3 regions of the Faecalibacterium sp. PGM34 genome follow, and region 2 is predicted to be linked to each of the others. Evidence: a T-box and tRNA genes for the amino acid it is inferred to sense, from the RefSeq annotation. Region 2 holds a T-box; the other regions hold tRNA genes.

Region 1 (6,650 bases), 460 kb from region 2:
CTGCTGTCACCGGCTGCACCCTCGCTGCCGCTGCCGGAAGCCGCTTCGCCCTGCATGGGCAGCGGTGCCAGAATGTTCTGTGCAATGCCGCCCGTGCCGGTCTGCGGGGTGCTTTCTTCCTCCACAGTCCCTTTTTCCAAGATGGCGGTTACCGCATAGGCGACCAGCAGGATGGCCACAATGACTCCCGCCAGCCGCAGCTTGCCGCCGATGCCCCCGCGCGTGCGCCGCCGGGGTGCCGAATGATACTCGTGTGAAATGCCCATATTCTCTGTCCAGCTTTCTGCATTTATCCCAACAGACAGGTACTTCTGCCCGGTATTTTTGGAGTGCGCACCTATTTTATCATATTTTTTTTGCCTGTGCAACCAATTGGGTCTTGCATACAACAGGCAAAACGGGTACAATAGGATTGCAGCTTATTTTGCACATTTTACAAAAAGCGAATACACAAGCTGCAAATATTTTTGTGTCAGTTGCGGCAGATGGCTGTTTTGCCGTCCCGGTCTGTTGGCAGTGCAGGGCCGACAGATCACTTTACCGGACGGTGCGGAAAGCCGTTTGCCCGGCAGCGGACACATTTTATATGATCTGAAGGAGGTTTCCATGGCCAAGAATATCATCATTGGTCAGAGCGGCGGCCCTACCGCCGTGATCAACTCCAGCCTTGCGGGCGTATACAAAGCCGCCCGCAGTCTGGGTGCAGACAAGGTGTACGGCATGAAGTACGGCATCGAGGGTCTGCTCAAGGAAGAGCTGCTGGAGCTCAATGTCCTGCTGGATGACCGCATGAGCATTGAGCTGCTCAAGCGCACCCCGTCCAGCTATCTGGGCAGCTGCCGCTTCAAGCTGCCCGACCCGGACACCGATGCCACCCCGTTCGTCAAGCTGTTCACCCTGTTTGACAAGTACGACATCTGCGCCGTGTTCTACATCGGCGGCAACGACTCGATGGATACCATCGCAAAGCTGTCCCGCTACGGGCAGCGTGTGGGCAGCAGTGTGCGGTTCATCGGTGTGCCCAAGACCATCGACAACGACCTGTGCCTTACCGACCACACCCCCGGCTACGGCTCTGCCGCAAAGTACATTGCTACCATCTTGAAGGAAGTCATCCGTGATTCCTCGGTGTATAACATCCGCAGCGTGACGGTGGCCGAGATCATGGGCCGCCACGCAGGCTGGCTGGCCGGTGCAGCCTGTCTGGCCGGCGGCGAGGACTGCGAAGGTCCCGATCTGATCCTGCTGCCGGAAGTTCCCTTTGATCAGGACAAGTTCCTTGCCCGGGTGGACGAGCTGCAGCGGGTGAAGTCCAACGTTATCATCGCAGCCAGCGAGGGCGTAAAGACCGCAGACGGCACTTATCTGTGCGATCTGGTTTCCACCGCCGGTCAGCTGGACGCCTTTGGTCACAAGGCCATCCTCAGCGGCACCAGCCGTTACCTTTCGGAGCTCATCCACGACAAGCTGCAGTGCAAGAGCCGCGCCATCGAGTTCTCCACCCTGCAGCGCTGCGCCAGCCATTTGGCCAGCCGCACGGATGTGAACGAGGCTTACGCCGTAGGCGGTGCCGCCGCAGCTGCTGCCTTTGCCGGTGAGAGCGGCCGCATGATCGCCCTCAAGCGGGTCTCCAACTACCCGTACCAGTGCATCACCGAGTCTGTGGATGTGCAGCAGGTGGCAAATCTGGAAAAGAAGGTCCCGCTGGAATGGATCACCCCGGACGGGATGCAGGTGACCGAAGCTTTTGAGGAGTACGCCCGTCCGCTGATTTTGGACGAGGTGACCCCTGTTTATGTGAACGGTACCCCCCGCCACATCCGTCTGTGATCCGCCTTTCCCTTCCGCGTCTGTTTTCGTGCAACTGCACGTTTTTATAGCCGAAACAGAAAAAACAAAAAAGGAGAAATCATCATGGGAAAAAACGCAATTGTCGGTCAGTCCGGCGGCCCCACCTCTGTCATCAATGCCAGTCTGGCGGGTGTCTTTGAAAGCTGCAAGAACCGCGGCGCAGACATCGTGTACGGTATGTGCAACGGTGTTGCCGGTCTGCTGGAGGAGCGGGTGGTGGATCTTTCCACCCTGCTGACCGATGACTTGGACATCGAGCTGCTCAAGCGCACCCCGTCCAGCTTTCTGGGCAGCTGCCGCTACAAGCTGCCCGACTGGCGGGATGACGAGGCGGTGTACAAAAAGCTGTTCGTCATTCTGGAAAAGCTGAACATCGGCTACTTCTTCTACATCGGCGGCAACGACTCCATGGACACCATCGGCAAGCTGGCTGACTACGGCCAGCGCATCGGCAGCGACATCCGCTTTATGGGTGTGCCCAAGACCATCGACAACGACCTGATGGTCACCGACCACACCCCCGGCTACGGCTCTGCGGCCAAGTACATCGGTGTTGTGATGAAAGAGATCATCCGCGACGCCACCGTGTATGGCACCAAGTACGTTACCGTGGTGGAGATCATGGGCCGCAACGCCGGCTGGCTGACCGCCGCCGCCGCACTGGCCAAGAGCGACGATTGCGAGGGCGTGGACATGATCTGCCTGCCCGAGGTTCCCTTCAACGTGGAGCGCTTTGTGGAAAAGGTGCGTGTGATGCAGGAAAAGAAGCCCAGCATCGTCATTGCCGTGTCCGAGGGCGTAAAGCTGGAGGATGGCCGCTATGTTTGCGAGCTGGCTGACGACGTGCACGCATTGGACGCTTTCGGCCACAAGGCACTGACCGGTACCGCACGGTATCTGGCCAACGTGGTGGCACGCAATCTGGACACCAAGACCCGCTGCATCGAGCTTTCCACCCTGCAGCGCTGCGCCGGTCACCTGACCAGCCGCACCGACATCACCGAGGCCTATCAGGTGGGCGGTGCTGCTGCCAAGGCAGCCTTTGAGGGTGTTACCGGCCAGATGGTGGCTCTGAAGCGCATCTCCAACAACCCCTACCAGTGCACCACCGAGCTGCATCCCATCAGCGAGGTTGCCAACTTGGAAAAGAAGGTTCCCTTGAGCTGGATGAACAACAACCACACCCAGATGACCGAGGACTTCTTGGACTACGCCCGTCCGCTGATCCAGGCTGAGCTGACCCCGCTGTATATCGCCGGTCTGCCGCACCATATTTACATGAAGAACCAGAAGTGATCTTCTCCTGACCTGTTTTCGTCAGGCTGAAAAGCCCTCCCGCCCGGACACTGCAAAGCGCACCCGGACGAGAGGGTTTTTATGATTTTCACATATATTTTTGCGCGCAGCCCAAATTATGGGTTGACAAATCGCGCTTTCGGTGGTAACATATACAGGCAGTCCACGCGGCTGTGGAAAACGAATATGGGCGTGTTCCCGAGTGGCCAATGGGGACAGACTGTAAATCTGCTGCTTTCAGCTTCGGTGGTTCGAATCCACCCGCGCCCACCAAGAACTCCGGTACCCAATGGGTACCGGAGTTTCTGTTTTATCTATCTTGCAAAAGGGGCTACAAGGGTGGATTCGAACAGCATCGACCCGCCGAATAGTCCGGCGGGGAAAAAAGCCCCTGCGGGGCTTTTTTAGATGCGCGGCTCGCGCAATCCACCCGCGCCCACCAAGGACTCCGGTATCCAATGGGTACCGGAGTTTCTGTTTTATCAGCTTTGAAAAAGTGGATGCAAGGGTGGATTCGAACAGCATCGACCCGCCGAATAGTCCGGCGGGTAAAAAAGCCCCTGCGGGGCTTTTTTAGATGCGCGACTCGCGCAATCCACCCGCGCCCACCAAGGACTCCGGTATCCAATGGGTACCGGAGTTTCTGTTTTATCTGCCTTGAAAAAGTGGATGCAAGGGTGGATTCGAACAGCATCGACCCGCCGAATAGTCCGGCGGGTAAAAAAGCCCCTGCGGGGCTTTTTTAGATGCGCGACTCGCGACATCCGCCCGCACACATATTGCATCTGCCCCAGACCTGTGATACCATACAGGTAACAGAAACGACACAAACGGAGGACTTTTTCCATGATCTACGATACCCTGAACAACCTGCCCAACTATCTGGGCGTAAGCGACAATCTGGACACCGTGATCGAGTACATCATGGCACGGGATATCACCACCCTGCCCGCCGGGCGCACCCGCATTGACGGGGACAAGGCAGTGGTCACCGTGAGCACCGTCACGCCCCAGACCTCCGACAAGGCGCTGTTCCAGCGCCACGACAACCACATCACGCTGGAGACCGACTTGGACGGCAGCGAGCTGTTTGAGGTAAGCCTTGCGGAGCTGACCCCCACCAAGCCCACCGATGAAGCCGCCGACACCACCGTAGGCACTGCCGGTACCAGCATTGCCGGAATGCTGTGCGAGGGACGTTTTGCCCTGTATCTGGCCGGGGAGCCGTATAAATCCGGCCTGAAAGCGCAGGGCTGCGGCAAACTGAAAAAAGCCGTGTTCAGCATCGAGCTGGACCCGGACGAGGAAGAAGCGGAAGAATGACCGAAAGGAGACTTTCTGTATGGGATTTTTTGCTGTACTGGCTGCAAGCCTGTTTGCCGTGTTTCTTTTTACTGTGTTCGGCGGCTATTCGCTGTTGCTCTGGTGTCAGCAGTCCCTGTGGATGGTCGTTCCTCCCGCGCTGGTGCTGGCTGTTCTGGTCTGGACATTTTTGAAAATGGACGATAAGATCACCGCCCTGCAAAAGCGGGTGGACGATCTGGAAGCCGCACAGAAAACCGCAGAAAAAACCGATAAATAATACAGCGCCGTCCTTCGCAGAAAAACTTCTCTGCAAAGGACGGCGCTGCTTTTTGCGAATGCTTTCACGTTGGCCTGCCGGTTGTTACAGATTTAACAGAACATTCACCCGGAAGATTTGCTCCTCGATCTCCAAGTGCAGACTGCCGTTGTGTTTGTGTACCACCGTCTCGGCAGAGACCAGCACGATGGCGGGCAGAAGAGAATTGCTGTTCAACCCGAACACGGTGCAAGGGGTGCACCGGAAAGGCATCCCATACATATTCCGGGGAGAAGGTCACGAATACGATCAGCACCTCCGGGTCGGCCTGCCGCAGCCGACGGGCAGTCTCGATGCCGTTGGTGCCCGCCATGCAGATATCCAGAAACACCACGGCGTACAAGCCGGGCTCTGCTGCGGCGCGGAGGAAATTATCCCCGCAGGTAAACCATGTGCACTCGGCTTCGGGCAGCTGCTGTTGCAGCAGCTCCTCCAGCCGCTGGGCGTCCGGGGCTTGATCCTCTACGATGGCGATTGGCAGTGCCATCCCTACACTCTCTTTCTCCATTCATGTTCCTTTATTACAGCATACTGCGGCGGGAAGGGCATCTGTTTTTTTGCACAAAACGCTCCATTTTGCGCGCCGAGCGCCGCCCTGCGCACCCGCGGCGGGTGACTGCCAAAAAAATTTAGTTGACAGACGGGGCGAATCATGTTATTCTTTTGTTGATTTTGAGAGACACCGCCTTGCAGAGTCTTTTCAAAGCAATTTACTCGGGACCGCCCAGACGGGGCTAAGGCCATACGGACAGCCGGGTCCACTGCCGACCGGCGGCGCAAGCTGCCATTATTGATTGAGTTTGAAGCTCAAATTTTATAAGTTGGTTCCTTTACAACCATGAAATTGCGCAGCCTATGCGCAGACTTGTGAAACGGTCAATAAGAGTAGTAAAAGTGTAGTTGCTATATAGACTCTCATCACCCCGTCTTTTTGGATCGAGAATAACGCGCAGCACCGGCACTTACGGCTGGGTGCTTTGTCAGCGCGGAAAAAGCTTTTCCAAGCGCAGGTCTGCATATTTGTGCAGTGCCTGCGCTTTTTTGTTGTGCAAAAAGAGAACAGGGACGGAGGAAAAGATGAACGAGAACAAAGCGCGTTCCCGGCTGGATCAGCGCCGTGCGCCCATTTACGAGGCGCTGGAGCGGTTCCGGCAGATGCGGGTGGTGCCTTTTGACGTGCCCGGCCATAAGCGGGGCCGCGGCAACCCGGAGCTGACCGCTTTTCTGGGTCAGCAGTGCGTGGGCGTGGACGTGAACAGTATGAAGCCGCTGGATAACCTTTGCCACCCGGTGTCGGTCATCCGGGAAGCCGAGGAACTTGCCGCCGATGCCTTTGGCGCGGCACACGCCTTTTTAATGGTGGGCGGCACCACCAGCAGCGTGCAGAGCATGGTGCTTACCGTCTGCAAGCGGGGCGATGAGATCATTCTGCCCCGCAACGTGCACCGCAGCGTGCTGAACGCGCTGGTGCTGTGCGGCGCTGTGCCGGTGTATGTGAACCCGGAGGTGGATAAGCGCCTGGGCATCTCGCTGGGCATGAAGCGGGAGCAGGTGGCCAAGGCCATCAAGGAGCACCCCAAAGCCGTGGCTGTGCTGGTGAATAACCCCACCTACTACGGCATCTGCTCCGACCTGCGTGCCATCGTAAAAATGGCGCACGATGCCGGGATGCTCTGCCTTGCGGATGAAGCCCATGGCACCCACTTCTACTTTGGCGGCGGTCTGCCGGTGTCTGCCATGGCGGCGGGCGCGGATATGGCCTCGGTGTCCATGCACAAGAGCGGCGGCAGTTTGACCCAGTCCAGCCTGCTGCTCATCGGTCCTAACGTGCACCCGGGCTATGTGCGCCAGATCATCAACCTGACCCAGACCACCTCCGGCA
Region 2 (6,650 bases):
CAGTGCACCGGTCTGAATGCTACGGATCTTGCGCAGGCAGTCCGGGATGCCCTTACGAAAGGAGAAAACGAACTGTGAAAATTCGGTTGGATCAATATCTTGTGCAGAACGGTCTTGTGCAGAGCCGGGAGCGCGCCAAAGCTCTGATCATGGCCGGTGTGGTTTTTGTCAACCAGCAAAAGGTGGACAAGGCCGGCGAGATGATCAAGGAGGGTGCTGTGGTCGAGGTTCGCGGCCACGATATCGGCTACGTCAGCCGCGGCGGCTTAAAGCTGGAAAAGGCTATGAAGTGTTTCCCGCTTACCCCTAACGGTAAGGTGTGCATGGACATCGGTGCGTCCACCGGTGGCTTTACCGACTGTATGCTGCAAAATGGTGCAGTGAAGGTGTATGCCGTAGACGTTGGCTATGGTCAGCTGGCATGGAGCCTGCGAACAGATGAGCGCGTGGTGAACATGGAGCGCACGAACATCCGCTATGTCACGCCGGAAGATCTGGCAGAGCCCATTGAGTTTTTCAGTGTGGATGTTTCCTTTATTTCTCTGCACCACATTTTCCCGGTGGCGCAGCACATCACCACCCCGGATGCCATGGGTGTCTGTCTGGTGAAGCCGCAGTTTGAGGCAGGCCGCGAGAAGGTTGGCAAAAACGGTGTGGTGCGCGACCCCGCCGTGCACCGTGAGGTGCTGCACAACGCCATGTCTTATGCTGCGGAAAACGGCTTTGTGGTGCGCGGGCTGGATTACAGCCCGGTCAAGGGGCCGGAGGGCAATATTGAGTACCTGATGTTCGTGCAAAAGAGTGACCAGCCCGCAGTGCTGGACGATGAAGCCGCCGCACAGGTTGTGGCAGCAAGCCACACCACGCTGGATCGTTAAGACCCAGTCATCAGCAAAGGAGAAGCCGGTATGACGATCTACATTTCGCCCAACCCGGGCAAGACCTCCGCCAGCGAGATCGCGCTGCGTGCGGCGCAGATCCTGCTGACCCAAGGCGCAGCTGTGCTGATGTGCGATGCTCTGCGAGAAAGCAGCACGGCAGGGGTCGTTTATCTGCCGCTGGAGCAGTGTCTGGAGCGCGCTGACGTGATCCTGACTATCGGCGGGGACGGCACCATCCTGCACGAAGCGAATCTCTCGCTCCGGTACGCAAAACCCATCCTCGGCATCAATCTGGGACGCTGCGGCTTTCTGGCCACCTGCGAGATCGGCGAAATGGAAACAAAACTGGCTGCTGTGGCGCGGGGCGAGTTCCAGCTGGACAACCGGATGCTTTTATATGCCCGGGTGCTGGGTCAGGACGGCTGGGAAGGCCATGCCCTCAACGATGTAGTTGTGACCAAAGGGCGCTTGCAGCAGGCCATCGACTTCAGCATTTACTGCGATGATATTCTGGTAGAGCACTACCGGGGCGATGGCGTTATTGTGGCGACACCCACCGGCTCTACGGCCTACTCGCTGGCAGCCGGCGGCCCGATCCTTGATTCTCAGACCAAGGGTGTTGTGGTAACCCCCATCTGCCCCCACAGTCTGGCCAGCCCGGCCATGGTATTTGCGCAGGAGCGCAAGCTGAACGTCTGTGTGGGGCAGGTAGCAGACGATGAAGTGTTTATCAGCTGTGATGGCGGTATTGGCTACCCCCTCAAGGCGGGTGCTACCGCAGAGATCCGTCTGTCCGATCAGAACGTCAAGCTTATCACCTTTGGGCGGGCAGACCAGTTTCAGGCCATTGACCAGAAACTGCGTAAAAGACAATAACAAGGGAGGCGATTTTTAAGATGGCACGCAGCCGCAAAGAAGATACAAAAACAAAAGCGGAACGCTTGCAGACGATCCTGCGTCTTGTGCAGGAGCATCCCATCAGCCGGCAGGAGGTGCTGCTGGAGCACCTACGGAACGAAGGCTTTGAGGTAACGCAGGCCACCGTTTCCCGCGATATCCGAGAGCTGTGCCTTGTAAAGGCAGCTACCACCGAGGGTTACCGCTATGTTTCCAGCCGGAACGAAAGCTTCAACCCCAAGACCCAAGGGCGTTTTGAGACCATCTTCCACGAGTCTGTTCTGGGGGTGGATTACGCCGGGCATGTTGTGCTGGTAAAATGCTATTCCGGCATGGCCAATGCCGCCTGCGAGGTTTTTGACGCTTTACAGTGGAAAAATGTTGTCGGCACCCTTTCCGGTGATGATACCTTTTTAATTGTTGCGCGCTCGGAGCGCGATGCCAAGACCATTTGTTCGGAGCTGACCCGTTATGTGGGGCAGAGATGACGGTAGGAGAACGAAGCCATGCTGAGCAGCCTGCAAATTGAAAATGTTGCCGTGATCCAGAAAGCAGAGGTGCACTTTGAACCGGGGCTGAATGTACTGACCGGCGAAACTGGTGCGGGTAAATCCATCCTGATCGATTCCATCAATGCGATCCTTGGCAACCGCACCTCTAAGGACTTGGTGCGCACCGGGGCTACAAAGGCGGTGATCCGCGCTGCCTTTGAGCAGGTGCCGTCTGCGGTGCTGGATAAGCTTGAACAGTCCGGCTACGAGCGCTCGGAGGCACTGTTGCTCAGCCGCGAGATCACCGCCGAGGGGAAAAGCAGCTGCCGCATCAACGGGATGCCAGCCACGGCAGCCGTTCTGCGGGATTTGTGCGGCGGGCTGATCAACATCAACGGCCAGCACGATTCCGTAGGCTTGCTCAATCCGGCGCATCATCTGGGCATTTTGGATGATTATGCGCAGAACCGCACTGTTTTTCAGGATTACTATACCCTGTACCGGAAGCTGGTGCAGGTCAAGCGGGAACTAGATGCCCTGATCACCGATGAGGCTGAAAAACAGCGCAAAATCGACCTATTGCAGTATCAGGTGCAGGAGATTGAGGATGCCGGGTTGACTGCCGGTGAGGAGCAGACACTGGAAAACCGCCGGAAGGTGCTGTCCAATGCGTCTGCCATCCGGGACCGTCTGGCACAAAGCTATGCGCTGCTTTCCGGCAGTGATGATGCCGCAGGTGCGGTGGATCTGCTGGGCGAAGCCTCCAACGCAGTGGATGCCGCCGCGCAGTTAGACCCCGCGCTTTCAGCCGCCGCCGGGCAGCTGCTGGACTTATACTATAACGCCAAGGATGTGGCCGCAGATTTGATTGGGCGGCTGGATGCCTACGACACCAACGATGCAGAGCTGGACGAGGTGGAGCAGCGGCTGGATCTTTTGTACCGGCTGAAGCGAAAGTACGGCAGCACGGTGGAAGATGTGATCGCTTTCGGGCAGAAAGCCCGGGAAGAGCTGGACAATATCCAGCATTCCCAGCAGCGCTATGATACTTTGCAGGCAGAAAAGCTGCGTCTTTACGCAAAAGCGCGGGAAAAGGCCGAAGTGCTGACCCAGACCCGGCTGAAAGCCTTTGAGGAGCTGAACACCCGCATTTCCGGCACGCTGGACTTTTTGAATATGCCGGGTGTGCGTATGACTTTGCGGCACACCCGCGGCCCGCTGGCCAGCCACGGGCAGGACAGCGTTGAATTCTACATCTCAACAAACCCCGGTGAAGCACCCAAGCCCCTGGCAAAGATCGCGTCCGGCGGCGAGCTGAGCCGTATCACCCTTGCCATCAAGAACGCAATGGCCGATAAGGATGCTGTGCCTACCGTGATCTATGATGAGATCGACAGCGGCGTGTCCGGCAAGGCTGCGGGACGCATCGGCGAGGTACTGCGTCAGAGCGCGCAGGGGCATCAGATCCTGTGCATCACCCACACGGCGCAGATCGCAGCGCTGGCCGATTGTCATCTGCTTATCCAGAAAAATGTGTCCAACGAGCGCACCTATACCGAGATCCATCCGCTGGACGAAAACGGCCGCGTGGAGGCGTTGGCACATCTCATCTCCGGCGACCACGTTACCGAACTTTCCCGCGCCAATGCCCGGGAAATGCTGCAGGAGCGCAAGCACGGCGGCTGATTTTGCAGAAAGGCCAACTCTTGACAAAGCGGCGGTCTTGTGATAGAGTAGACACTGTTAATGGCGATGAAGGGAACAAGTACCCTGAAGGATTCTGTCCAGAGAAGTCCCGGTTGGTGCAAGGGATCACAGAACAGCAGGGGAAATACCTCCCGGAGCCGCAGGCTGAATGCGTAAGGCTAGTAGGCTGTGCCGCGTGCGAGCGTTAAAGACGCAGAAGTGTCACTCTACTCTGGGGTGCGCACTCGTAAGGCCGTTTCTGTGAGGAAACGGCAAACAGAGGTGGTACCGCGAAGTTATCTCGCCCTCTGCCAAATTCTTTTTGGCAGAGGGCGTTTTTTGTTTCCTCTGCCCGAAAAACAGGAGGTTTTTCCCATGACGCTGTACGAAGAACTGAAAGCCCGCGGTCTGGTAGCGCAGATCACCGATGAAGAGATCATCGACCTGATCAATAACGGCAAGGCTACCTTTTACATCGGCTTTGACTGCACTGCCGACAGCCTGACCGCCGGCCATTTTCTGGCACTGACCCTGATGAAGCGCCTGCAGCTGGCTGGTAATAAGCCTATCGCCCTGATCGGTGGCGGCACTACCATGATCGGTGACCCCTCCGGCCGCACCGATATGCGCAAGATGCTGACCAAGGACGATATCGCCCACAATGCTGCCTGCTTTAAAAAGCAGATGGAGAAGTTCATTGATTTCTCCGAGGGCAAGGCGCTGATGCTGAACAACGCCGACTGGCTGTTGGACCTGAACTACGTTGAGTTGCTGCGCGAGGTGGGCGCCTGTTTCTCCGTGAACAATATGCTGCGCGCCGAGTGCTACAAGCAGCGCATGGAGAAGGGTCTGTCCTTCTTAGAGTTCAACTACATGATCATGCAGAGCTACGACTTCTACTACATGTTCCAGCACTACGGCTGCAATATGCAGTTCGGCGGCGATGACCAGTGGAGCAATATGCTGGGCGGCACCGAGCTGATCCGCCGCAAGCTGGGCAAGGATGCCTACGCTATGACCGTGACCCTGCTGACCGACTCTCAGGGCAAGAAGATGGGCAAGACTGCCGGCAACGCTGTCTGGCTGGATCCCAACAAGACCAGCCCCTTCGAGTTCTACCAGTACTGGCGCAACGTGGGCGATGCCGATGTGATGAAGTGCATCCGTATGCTCACCTTCCTGCCGTTGGAGCAGATCGAAGAGATGAGCACTTGGCAGGATCAGCGCCTGAACGAGGCCAAGGAGATTCTTGCCTACGAGATGACCAGCATGGTGCATGGCAAGGAAGAGGCCGAAAAAGCTCAGAATGCTGCCCGCGCACTGTTCAGCGGCAACGCGATGGATACCGAGCACATGCCCAGCACCCAGCTGACCGAAGCTGACCTGACGGACGGTGCTATCGGCATCCTGACCCTGATGGTCAAGGCCGGTCTGGCTGCTTCCAACGGCGAGGCTCGCCGTCTGGTGGTGCAGGGCGGTGTGCTGGCAGACGGCGAAAAGGTCGCTGCTCCCACCGTCAGCTTTACCGCAGAGCAGCTTGCCAAGGGTATCGTCATCAAGAAGGGCAAAAAGATCTATCACAAGGTAACGCTGTAAAAAGCAATATAAAATTTATGGGCCAGAAACGTCCGTAGGCGTTTCTGGCCCATTTTTTACATTTTGGCGCGTAACAGCTGCTGACCGGCAGTTACCCGGCCGGAGTGCAAAGGCTCTATCCGCGCAAACCGACTGCTGTTGGTCACGATCACCGGAGTGGTCAGCGTGTAGCCTGCCGCTGCAATGGCTTGCAGATCAAACCGGAAAAGCAACTGTCCCTTCTGCACATGGTCGCCAGCCTGTACAAACAGCTCATAGCCTTTGCCTTTTAGCTCCACGGTGTCCATGCCAACGTGGATGAGCACCTCCAACCCGTTATCACACAGCAGACTGACGGCATGGCAGGTTTTGGCGATCTTTTTCACGATGCCGTCTGCGGGCGCTACCACCTCGCCGCAGCTGGGCTCGATGGCGCAGCCCTTGCCCAGCACCTCGCTGGAGAATACCGGGTCCTTGATCCGGGTCAGTGCCCGGATACGCCCTGTGACCGGCGCATAGAGCAGCTGCCCGCTGTCCGCAGGAGTGGTTCCCGCTGCCGTGTCCTCCGGGGCAAGTAGCGGCGTGTTTTTCTCAAAATGTGCCAGCAGCCGCTGCCGGATGCTGTACATAAGAGTAGCAGGGTCTTTCATTCCGGGTTCCTTCCTTCGGCAGGGAAACTACCATGGTGGTACTTTACCTTTTTCTGCGCGTTTCGCAAAAACAGGGCCGAAAGGAAAGTTGTCCCCCTCGGCCCCGACTGATTGCTGTTACAGCTCGTATGCCTTTTTCAGTGCCTCGTAGGCGGCGTCCTCGTTTTCCGCGTGGACGAGCAGAGAGATATCCAGATCGCTGGTAGTAATCAGCAACACCTCGATACCGGCCATAGCCAGCGCATTCAGCGCCCGCGCAGCCACGCCGCAGCTGGTGACCATATCCTCGCCGAACAGATTCAGCTTGGAATAGCCCACGCTGATCAAGGGAGACGCCTTGGCGTCCTTATCCAGATTTGCCGCCGAGATTGCTTTCATCACCAGCGGAAGATCACTGCTAGATGCAGTAAAGCTGAAATCAATGGTAGTGCCGTGGGGAGCGCTCTGGCTGATCATATCCACCACCACGC
Region 3 (6,650 bases), 890 kb from region 2:
CCCTCCGTGAGGGAGGTGGCATCGCGCAAGCGATGACGGAAGGAGTTCAGCCAAAAGCTGCTTTTAAAACTAAGAAAGGCTCCCTCCTTTGGGAGGGGGTCTTTTGTTATAAGGAAAAGAGGAACAAACCATGAGAAGTGACAACGTGACCAAAGGCTCGGAGCGTGCGCCCAACCGCAGCCTGTTTTATGCGCTGGGCTACACCCCGGAGGAACTGGAGCGCCCCCTCATTGGCGTGGTGAGCGCTCACAGCGAGATCGTGCCCGGCCACATGAATCTGGATAAGATCGCCGAGGCGGTCAAGGCCGGTGTGCAGATGGCCGGTGGTACGCCCATCCTGATCCCCGCCATCGGCGTGTGCGACGGCATCGCCATGGGTCATGTGGGCATGAAATACTCTCTGGCCTCCCGCGAACTGATCTGCGACAGCGTGGAGACCATGCTGATGGCACACCAGCTGGACGGCCTTGTGCTGGTGCCCAACTGCGATAAGATCGTGCCCGGCATGGTGATGGCAGCGGTGCGCATGGATGTGCCCGCCGTGGTCTGCTCCGGCGGCCCCATGCTGGCCGGCACTTACGGCGGCGAGGAAGTGAGCCTTTCCAAGATGTTCGAGGCCGTGGGTGCCTATAAGGCCGGTATGATCACCGACGAGCAGCTGGAGGACTGCACCTGCAACTGCTGCCCCAGCTGCGGCAGCTGCTCCGGTATGTACACCGCCAACAGCATGAACTGCCTGTGCGAGGCCATCGGCATCGCCCTGCCCGGCAACGGTACCATCCCGGCTGTGTATTCCAAACGTTTGCAGCTGGCAAAGCACGCCGGTATGGCCGTGATGGAGATGGTGCGCAAGGGCATCACCGCGCGCCAGATCATCAACGAGCGCTCCATCCGCAACGCGCTGACCTGCGATATGGCGCTGGGCTGCTCCACCAACACGGTGCTGCACCTGCTTGCCATCGCCTACGAGGCCGGTGTGCCCATCGACCTGAAGCTGTTCAACGAGATCAGCGCCAAGACCCCCAACCTGTGCCATCTGGCACCGGCTGGCACCACCCACATGCCGGATCTGTACGCAGCGGGCGGTATCCCGGCAGTACAGGCAGAGCTGGCCAAGAAGGGCTTGCTGGATCTGGATGTGCCCACCGTCACCGGCAAGACCCTTGGCGAGAACATCAAGGGTGCCCATATCCTGAACGAAAAAGCCATCCGTCCCATCGAGAACCCCTACTCTGAGACCGGCGGTCTGCAGATCCTGTGGGGCAACATTGCCCCGGACGGCTGCGTTGTCAAGCGCAGTGCGGTAGCCCCGGAGATGCAGCAGCATTCCGGCCCGGCGCGGGTGTTCAACAGCGAGGAAGAGGCCATTGCCGCCATCTACGCGGGCAAGATCGTCCCGGGCGATGTGGTGGTCATCCGCTACGAAGGCCCCAAGGGCGGCCCGGGCATGCGGGAGATGCTCAACCCCACCTCTGCGCTGGCAGGCATGAAGCTGGATAAGACGGTGGCCCTCATCACCGATGGCCGCTTCTCCGGTGCATCCCGCGGCGCCGCCATCGGCCATGTCAGCCCGGAGGCAGCCTCCGGCGGCCCCATCGGCCTGATCGAGGAAGGGGACATCATCACCATCAACATCCCCAACGCCTCCATCACGCTGGAGGTCAGCGATGCAGTGCTGGCAGAGCGCAAGGCAAAATACGTTGCGCCCGAGCCCAACATCAAGACCGGCTGGCTGAGCCGTTACGCCCGCATGGTCACCAGTGCAAATCTGGGTGCGGTGCTGAAATAAGAAACCAATAAAAGAGGGGCTGCTGCACAAGATCCTGTGCAGCAGCCCCCTTTTGCATACAGGGAAAGCTGTGACCGGAAGCGAAAGCTGCCGGTTCTTTTTGCATTGCCGAAAAAAGTGAAAAAAGGTAGTTGACAAAACCCCTTTCTCATGCTAAAATAAACAAGTCGTCCGGTGCACGGATGCACAACAAATGAATATGGGCGTGTTCCCGAGTGGCCAATGGGGACAGACTGTAAATCTGCTGCTTTCAGCTTCGGTGGTTCGAATCCACCCGCGCCCACCAAGAACTCCGGTATCCAATGGGTACCGGAGTTTCTGTTTTATCTGCCTTGCAAAAGGGGCTGCAAGGGTGGATTCGAACAGCATCGACCCGCCGAATAGTCCGGCGGGGAAAAAAGCCCCTGCGGGGCTTTTTTAGATGCGCGGCTCGCGACATCCACCCGCGCCCACCAAGAACTCCGGTATCCAATGGGTACCGGAGTTTCTGTTTTATCTGCCTTGCAAAAGGGGCTGCAAGGGTGGATTCGAACAGCAGCGGAGCCGACCGCCGCCTGCGGCGGAAACAGGGAGGCGAGGCTGGGGCAGCGCTCCGCTTTTTCAAAGCCCTGTCAAGGGGCTGCGGAAAAAGCGGCAAGCGCAACTCGTAAGACCCGCCGAATAGTCCGGCGGGGAAAAAAGCCCCTGTGCAACAGCGACGACCGCTGCCAGCGGCAGAAACAGGGAGGAGCTGTTGGGGCTGCGGCCAGCAGGATGCGCGTGCCGCCCAAGGCACGGTGCAGCCGCTGGGAGCCGCGACCCGGGCTCCTTTTCTGCGCGGCTCGCGCAATCCACCCACGCCCACCAAAAAACCGCAACGTATCAAAATACGCTGCGGTTTTGTTTTACGATACTTTTTCCTGCTATTTCTGCTTCGCCCACCTGTCAGAGCAGTTGTGCAAGAATGCTGTTTTGCACAATAAGCCCGGCGGGGGTCAGGGCGAGGGTACGGCCATCAAAGGTGGCATACCCGGCGCGGACGCAGTTTTGCACAAAGGCCAGCTGCGCGGTGGAAAACTGCTTGCCGTACAGGGCTTTGTAGGCTTCAAGGTCAAGCCCCTTGCGCAGACGCAGCTGTAAAATAAGGTAATCTTCTGCACCGCAGCTGCCGTCCATGATGGGCGCGGCGGCGTCCTGCAGAAAGGCGGCGGTGTCCGGCGCGTAACAGAACCGCTTGCCGCCCATGCAGGAGTGCGCCGCAGGGCCAAGGCCCAGATAGTCGCCGCAGTCCCAGTAGATGAGGTTATGCTTCCCCTCGTAGCCCGGCTTTGCAAAGTTGGAGATCTCGTACTGGCGGTAGCCGTGGTGCTCCAGCTGCTCCACGGCGTAAAGGTAGAAATCGGCGGCTTCATCGCCGGTGGGCAGACCCTCCGGCGGGTGCTTGCCGAAGGCGGAGTCCGGCTCGATCTTTAAAAGGTAAGCCGAGATGTGGGTGGCACCGCCCTTTTCGATCAGCTCCAGTGTCTCGTCAAATTCGGCCTGCGTATAGTGGGGTAATGCCAGCATGATGTCGCCGCTGATGTTTTTGAACCCGGCGTGCCGGGCAGCGGCAAAGGCTGCCCGTGCCTGCTTGGCATTGTGCGGGCGGCCAAGGGTGCGCAGCTGGGTGTCCCGGGCGGACTGCACCCCGAAGGAGATGCGGTTCACCCCCGCCGCCCGGAAGCCCCGCAGGCTGTCCTCAGTAACGGTCTCGGGGTTTGCCTCCAAGGTGATCTCTGCACCGGGCACGGGGGCTGCTGCCCGGATGAGCCGCTCTGCCTGCGCAGGGGTGAGCAGGCTGGGCGTGCCGCCGCCGAAATAAAGGGTGTTCGGCCGCAGGGGCGCGTCCGGCGCAAAGCGGTGCAGCTCCCGCAGCAGCGCGTCCACATAAGCATCCGGTACGCCCCGCTCCCCGGGGCGGGAATAAAAATCGCAGTACCGACATTTGGAAAAACAGTAGGGAATATGCAGATAAAGTCCAAGGGACATACAATATCACAGCCTTTTTCATGAAACGTTCATTTCTATGCAGTATACTATATTCCGTAGACCGGAGCAAGAGAGAAATGCTCCGCAGAATAGACTGGAGGAACCCAGATGAGTTACAATAATTATAACCGTGGCTATGCAGAGCCTACAATGACCTCGGCTGATTATATGACCCGCACCTACCGCTGGATGGCGCTGGGACTGCTGATCACCTTTGCAGCGGCGTTTGTCACTGCGACCACCCCGCTGTTCTACGTGGTCAACTCGCTGTACCTGCTGTTCACCATTGCCGAGCTGGCGCTGGTGTTCGTGCTGAGCGCCCGGGTGCAGAATATGTCCGTGGGTGCGGCAAGAGGCGTGTTTTTGGGCTACGCCCTGCTCAACGGCATGGTGCTGAGCTACTATTTCCTTGCCTTTGATCTGGGCACACTGGTGCTGGCTTTCCTTGCCACCTCGCTGTACTTCGGCCTGATGGCAGTCTACGGCACCACCACCCACAAAGATCTGTCCGGCTGGGGCCCCAAGCTGATGATGGCGCTGTTTGCACTGATCGTTACCGGCTTCGTTGGTGTGCTGTTCGGCATGGGCTTTATGACCACGGTGCTGTACTCCGGCATCGGTCTGGTGGTGTTCATGCTGCTGACCGCCTACGACACCCAGAAGCTGAGCCAGATGTACTCCTACTACGCAGGGGACAGCGAGCTGGCGGAAAAGGCTTCCATCTACGGCGCACTGACCCTGTATCTGGACTTCATCAACATCTTCCTGTATGTGGTGCGTCTGCTGGGTCTTAACAGCCGCCGCCGCGACTAAGCGTACAGCGCTGCAAAAGCATTGATAAGAAAAGGGGCTGTTGCACATGCAACAGCCCCTTTTTTTGTTGTGGAGGTTTACCCCCTCAGTCATCTGCGGTGACAGCTCCCTCAAGGGGGAACACGCCCTCTCAGGCGCTCCCGCGCCAGATTCCCCCTTTTGTCGCTGCGCGACATCTTCCCCCGGAGCGGGGGAAGTCTTTCCTCAAAGGGAGAGCCAAGCCGTTACGCTCGTTGCAAAAGTTTTAAGTATAATGAGAAAGTTTCCGGCAGTGCTCTTGGCTCTCCCTTTGGGAGAGCTGTCACCGCAGGTGACTGAGAGGGCGCACGCCGTCAGCCATTTTTGAAAGTATCAAACGCAATGAGAAACTTTCCCTTATTTTAGGCCGACGCTCAAAGCATTTTTACGGTCAGCGCCTTGGTGGTGTGCTCCTGCGCTTCGGTGCTGCCGGGCTTATCGTCCAGAATGTACCGCAAAATCAGTACCTCGGCCACATACAGCACCGCCACCTTGATGGGGATGCTGCCGGAATCCAGCGGGCTTTCCTGTGCGCCGCACAGCAGCACGATGTCTGCCAGCTTTGCGCCGGGGGAGTCCTCATAGTGGGTGAGCAGGATGATCTTTGCACCGTTGGCCTTGGCGGTGCGCAGGGTCTCCATCAGGTCGCGGGTGGCGCCGGAGTAGGAGACGAACAGCACCACATCCTGCTCGGTCATCAGGCTGGCAGCCATGACCTGCATGTGGCTGTCGGCAACGGCGCGGAACTTGTTGGTGATGCAGGCAAACCGGGCGCAGATCTCGTTGGCGGCAGCCATGCTGCCGCCCTGTCCCATGCAGAACACCTGCCGGGCGCTGTGCAGCAGCGTCACTGCCTGCTCCACCGCCTGCGGCGAAAGAGCGTTCTGGGTGCCGTTGATGGCGGTCATGAACAGCGCCGAAGCGTGCTCGCACAAAGTAGCAGTGTCGGCGTCCGGGGCGGGCTCCTGCTGGTTCACCAGCACGCCGGTGGCATTGGCCTGCGCCAGCGCAATGCGCATTTCGTGGTAGCCCTCAAAGCCCAGCGCCCGGCAGAACCGGAACACCGTGGCCTCGGCCACCTGACACTCTCTGGCCAGAGATGATATGGACAGATACTGTGCCTCCGCAGCGTGCTGCACCAGATATTCGGCCACCGTGCGGCCAGATTTTGTCAGGTCGCCCTGATGCTGCTGCAGCAGCTCCCAAAAATTCGTAGACATTCTTCCCTCTCCTGACTCGGCTGCCGGTGGTGCACCGGTGCCGTTTTGGTGCTTACCTTCTTATATAAAAGTATAAGAGAAACCGCACCGCTGTGCAAGAGGCGTAATGACCACATTTTGCCCGCCGCTTCTGTGCAGAGGGCACAGTTTTGACGAAAAAAACGGCCCAAATGGTGAAAATGCTTTTCATTTTTGTGGTTTTGAAACTGAAAGCAATTTTCAAAGAAGCAGTGGAAAGTGTACCGTTTTGTAACTATTTTGACAAGTAAAGTGGATGGAAATATTGTGTTTTTTCTGATATCCCACAATTTTGTGCAGGCTGCTGGGTTTGAAAATGAAAATTTATGAAAAGAATGAATAGACAAAATGAAAATAATTTTCTATAATTAGGCTACAAACAACGGCTGCGGACACGAGCAGCCGCTACGAGCAAAACGGAGCACGATCCCCCGATGGGTCGAAAAAGATGAACAAGGAGAATCTACCATGAAAAACTGCATTTCCCGCCGTTCGTTCCTGAAGGCTGCCGGTATTCTGGGCGCTGCCGGTGCACTGGCCGCCTGCGGCGGTTCCTCCTCCACCAGCACTGCTGCTTCCTCCACCGCTTCCTCTGCTGCTGCAAGCACTGCCAGCACCGGCGCAAGCATCAAGCTGTGGACATACCCCATCGGCGGCTGGGGCAATGACGACACCGTCCAGAACCTGATCTCCAGCTTCAACGCAAAGTACCCTGACATCAAGGTGACCGTGGAGTATCTGGACTACACCAACGGCGACGATCAGGTGAACACCGCCATCGAGGG

Evidence for each region. The T-box of region 2 lies ahead of tyrS (tyrosine--tRNA ligase). A T-box ahead of a tRNA ligase gene usually reads a tRNA of that ligase, here a tRNA-Tyr.
Region 1: it has a tRNA-Tyr gene. The T-box ahead of tyrS (tyrosine--tRNA ligase) is inferred to sense a tRNA for this amino acid. The anticodon was not compared.
Region 3: it has a tRNA-Tyr gene. The T-box ahead of tyrS (tyrosine--tRNA ligase) is inferred to sense a tRNA for this amino acid. The anticodon was not compared.

What each region holds. Positions count from the first base shown of each region.
Region 1 covers NZ_CM136898.1:1,572,879-1,579,528, forward strand. The annotation lists gene ACXPUX_RS07385 (GDSL-type esterase/lipase family protein) at 1-266, opposite strand, end outside; gene ACXPUX_RS07390 (6-phosphofructokinase) at 607-1,830, shown strand; gene ACXPUX_RS07395 (6-phosphofructokinase) at 1,915-3,147, shown strand; tRNA gene ACXPUX_RS07400 (tRNA-Tyr) at 3,336-3,420, shown strand; gene ACXPUX_RS07405 (YhcH/YjgK/YiaL family protein) at 3,994-4,470, shown strand; gene ACXPUX_RS07410 (hypothetical protein) at 4,490-4,729, shown strand; gene ACXPUX_RS07415 (LytR/AlgR family response regulator transcription factor) at 4,794-5,255, opposite strand; gene ACXPUX_RS07420 (aminotransferase class I/II-fold pyridoxal phosphate-dependent enzyme) at 5,846-6,650, shown strand, end outside.
Region 2 covers NZ_CM136898.1:2,027,970-2,034,619, forward strand. The annotation lists gene dxs (1-deoxy-D-xylulose-5-phosphate synthase) at 1-78, shown strand, start outside; gene ACXPUX_RS09505 (TlyA family RNA methyltransferase) at 75-878, shown strand; gene ACXPUX_RS09510 (NAD(+)/NADH kinase) at 909-1,757, shown strand; gene ACXPUX_RS09515 (arginine repressor) at 1,778-2,266, shown strand; gene recN (DNA repair protein RecN) at 2,285-3,955, shown strand; T-box leader at 4,013-4,267, shown strand; gene tyrS (tyrosine--tRNA ligase) at 4,331-5,551, shown strand; gene ACXPUX_RS09530 (PTS sugar transporter subunit IIA) at 5,608-6,180, opposite strand; gene ACXPUX_RS09535 (ACT domain-containing protein) at 6,298-6,650, opposite strand, start outside.
Region 3 covers NZ_CM136898.1:1,138,343-1,144,992, forward strand. The annotation lists gene ilvD (dihydroxy-acid dehydratase) at 131-1,789, shown strand; tRNA gene ACXPUX_RS05375 (tRNA-Tyr) at 1,991-2,075, shown strand; gene hemW (radical SAM family heme chaperone HemW) at 2,714-3,796, opposite strand; gene ACXPUX_RS05385 (Bax inhibitor-1/YccA family protein) at 3,905-4,609, shown strand; gene ACXPUX_RS05390 (MurR/RpiR family transcriptional regulator) at 5,002-5,847, opposite strand; gene ACXPUX_RS05395 (extracellular solute-binding protein) at 6,334-6,650, shown strand, end outside.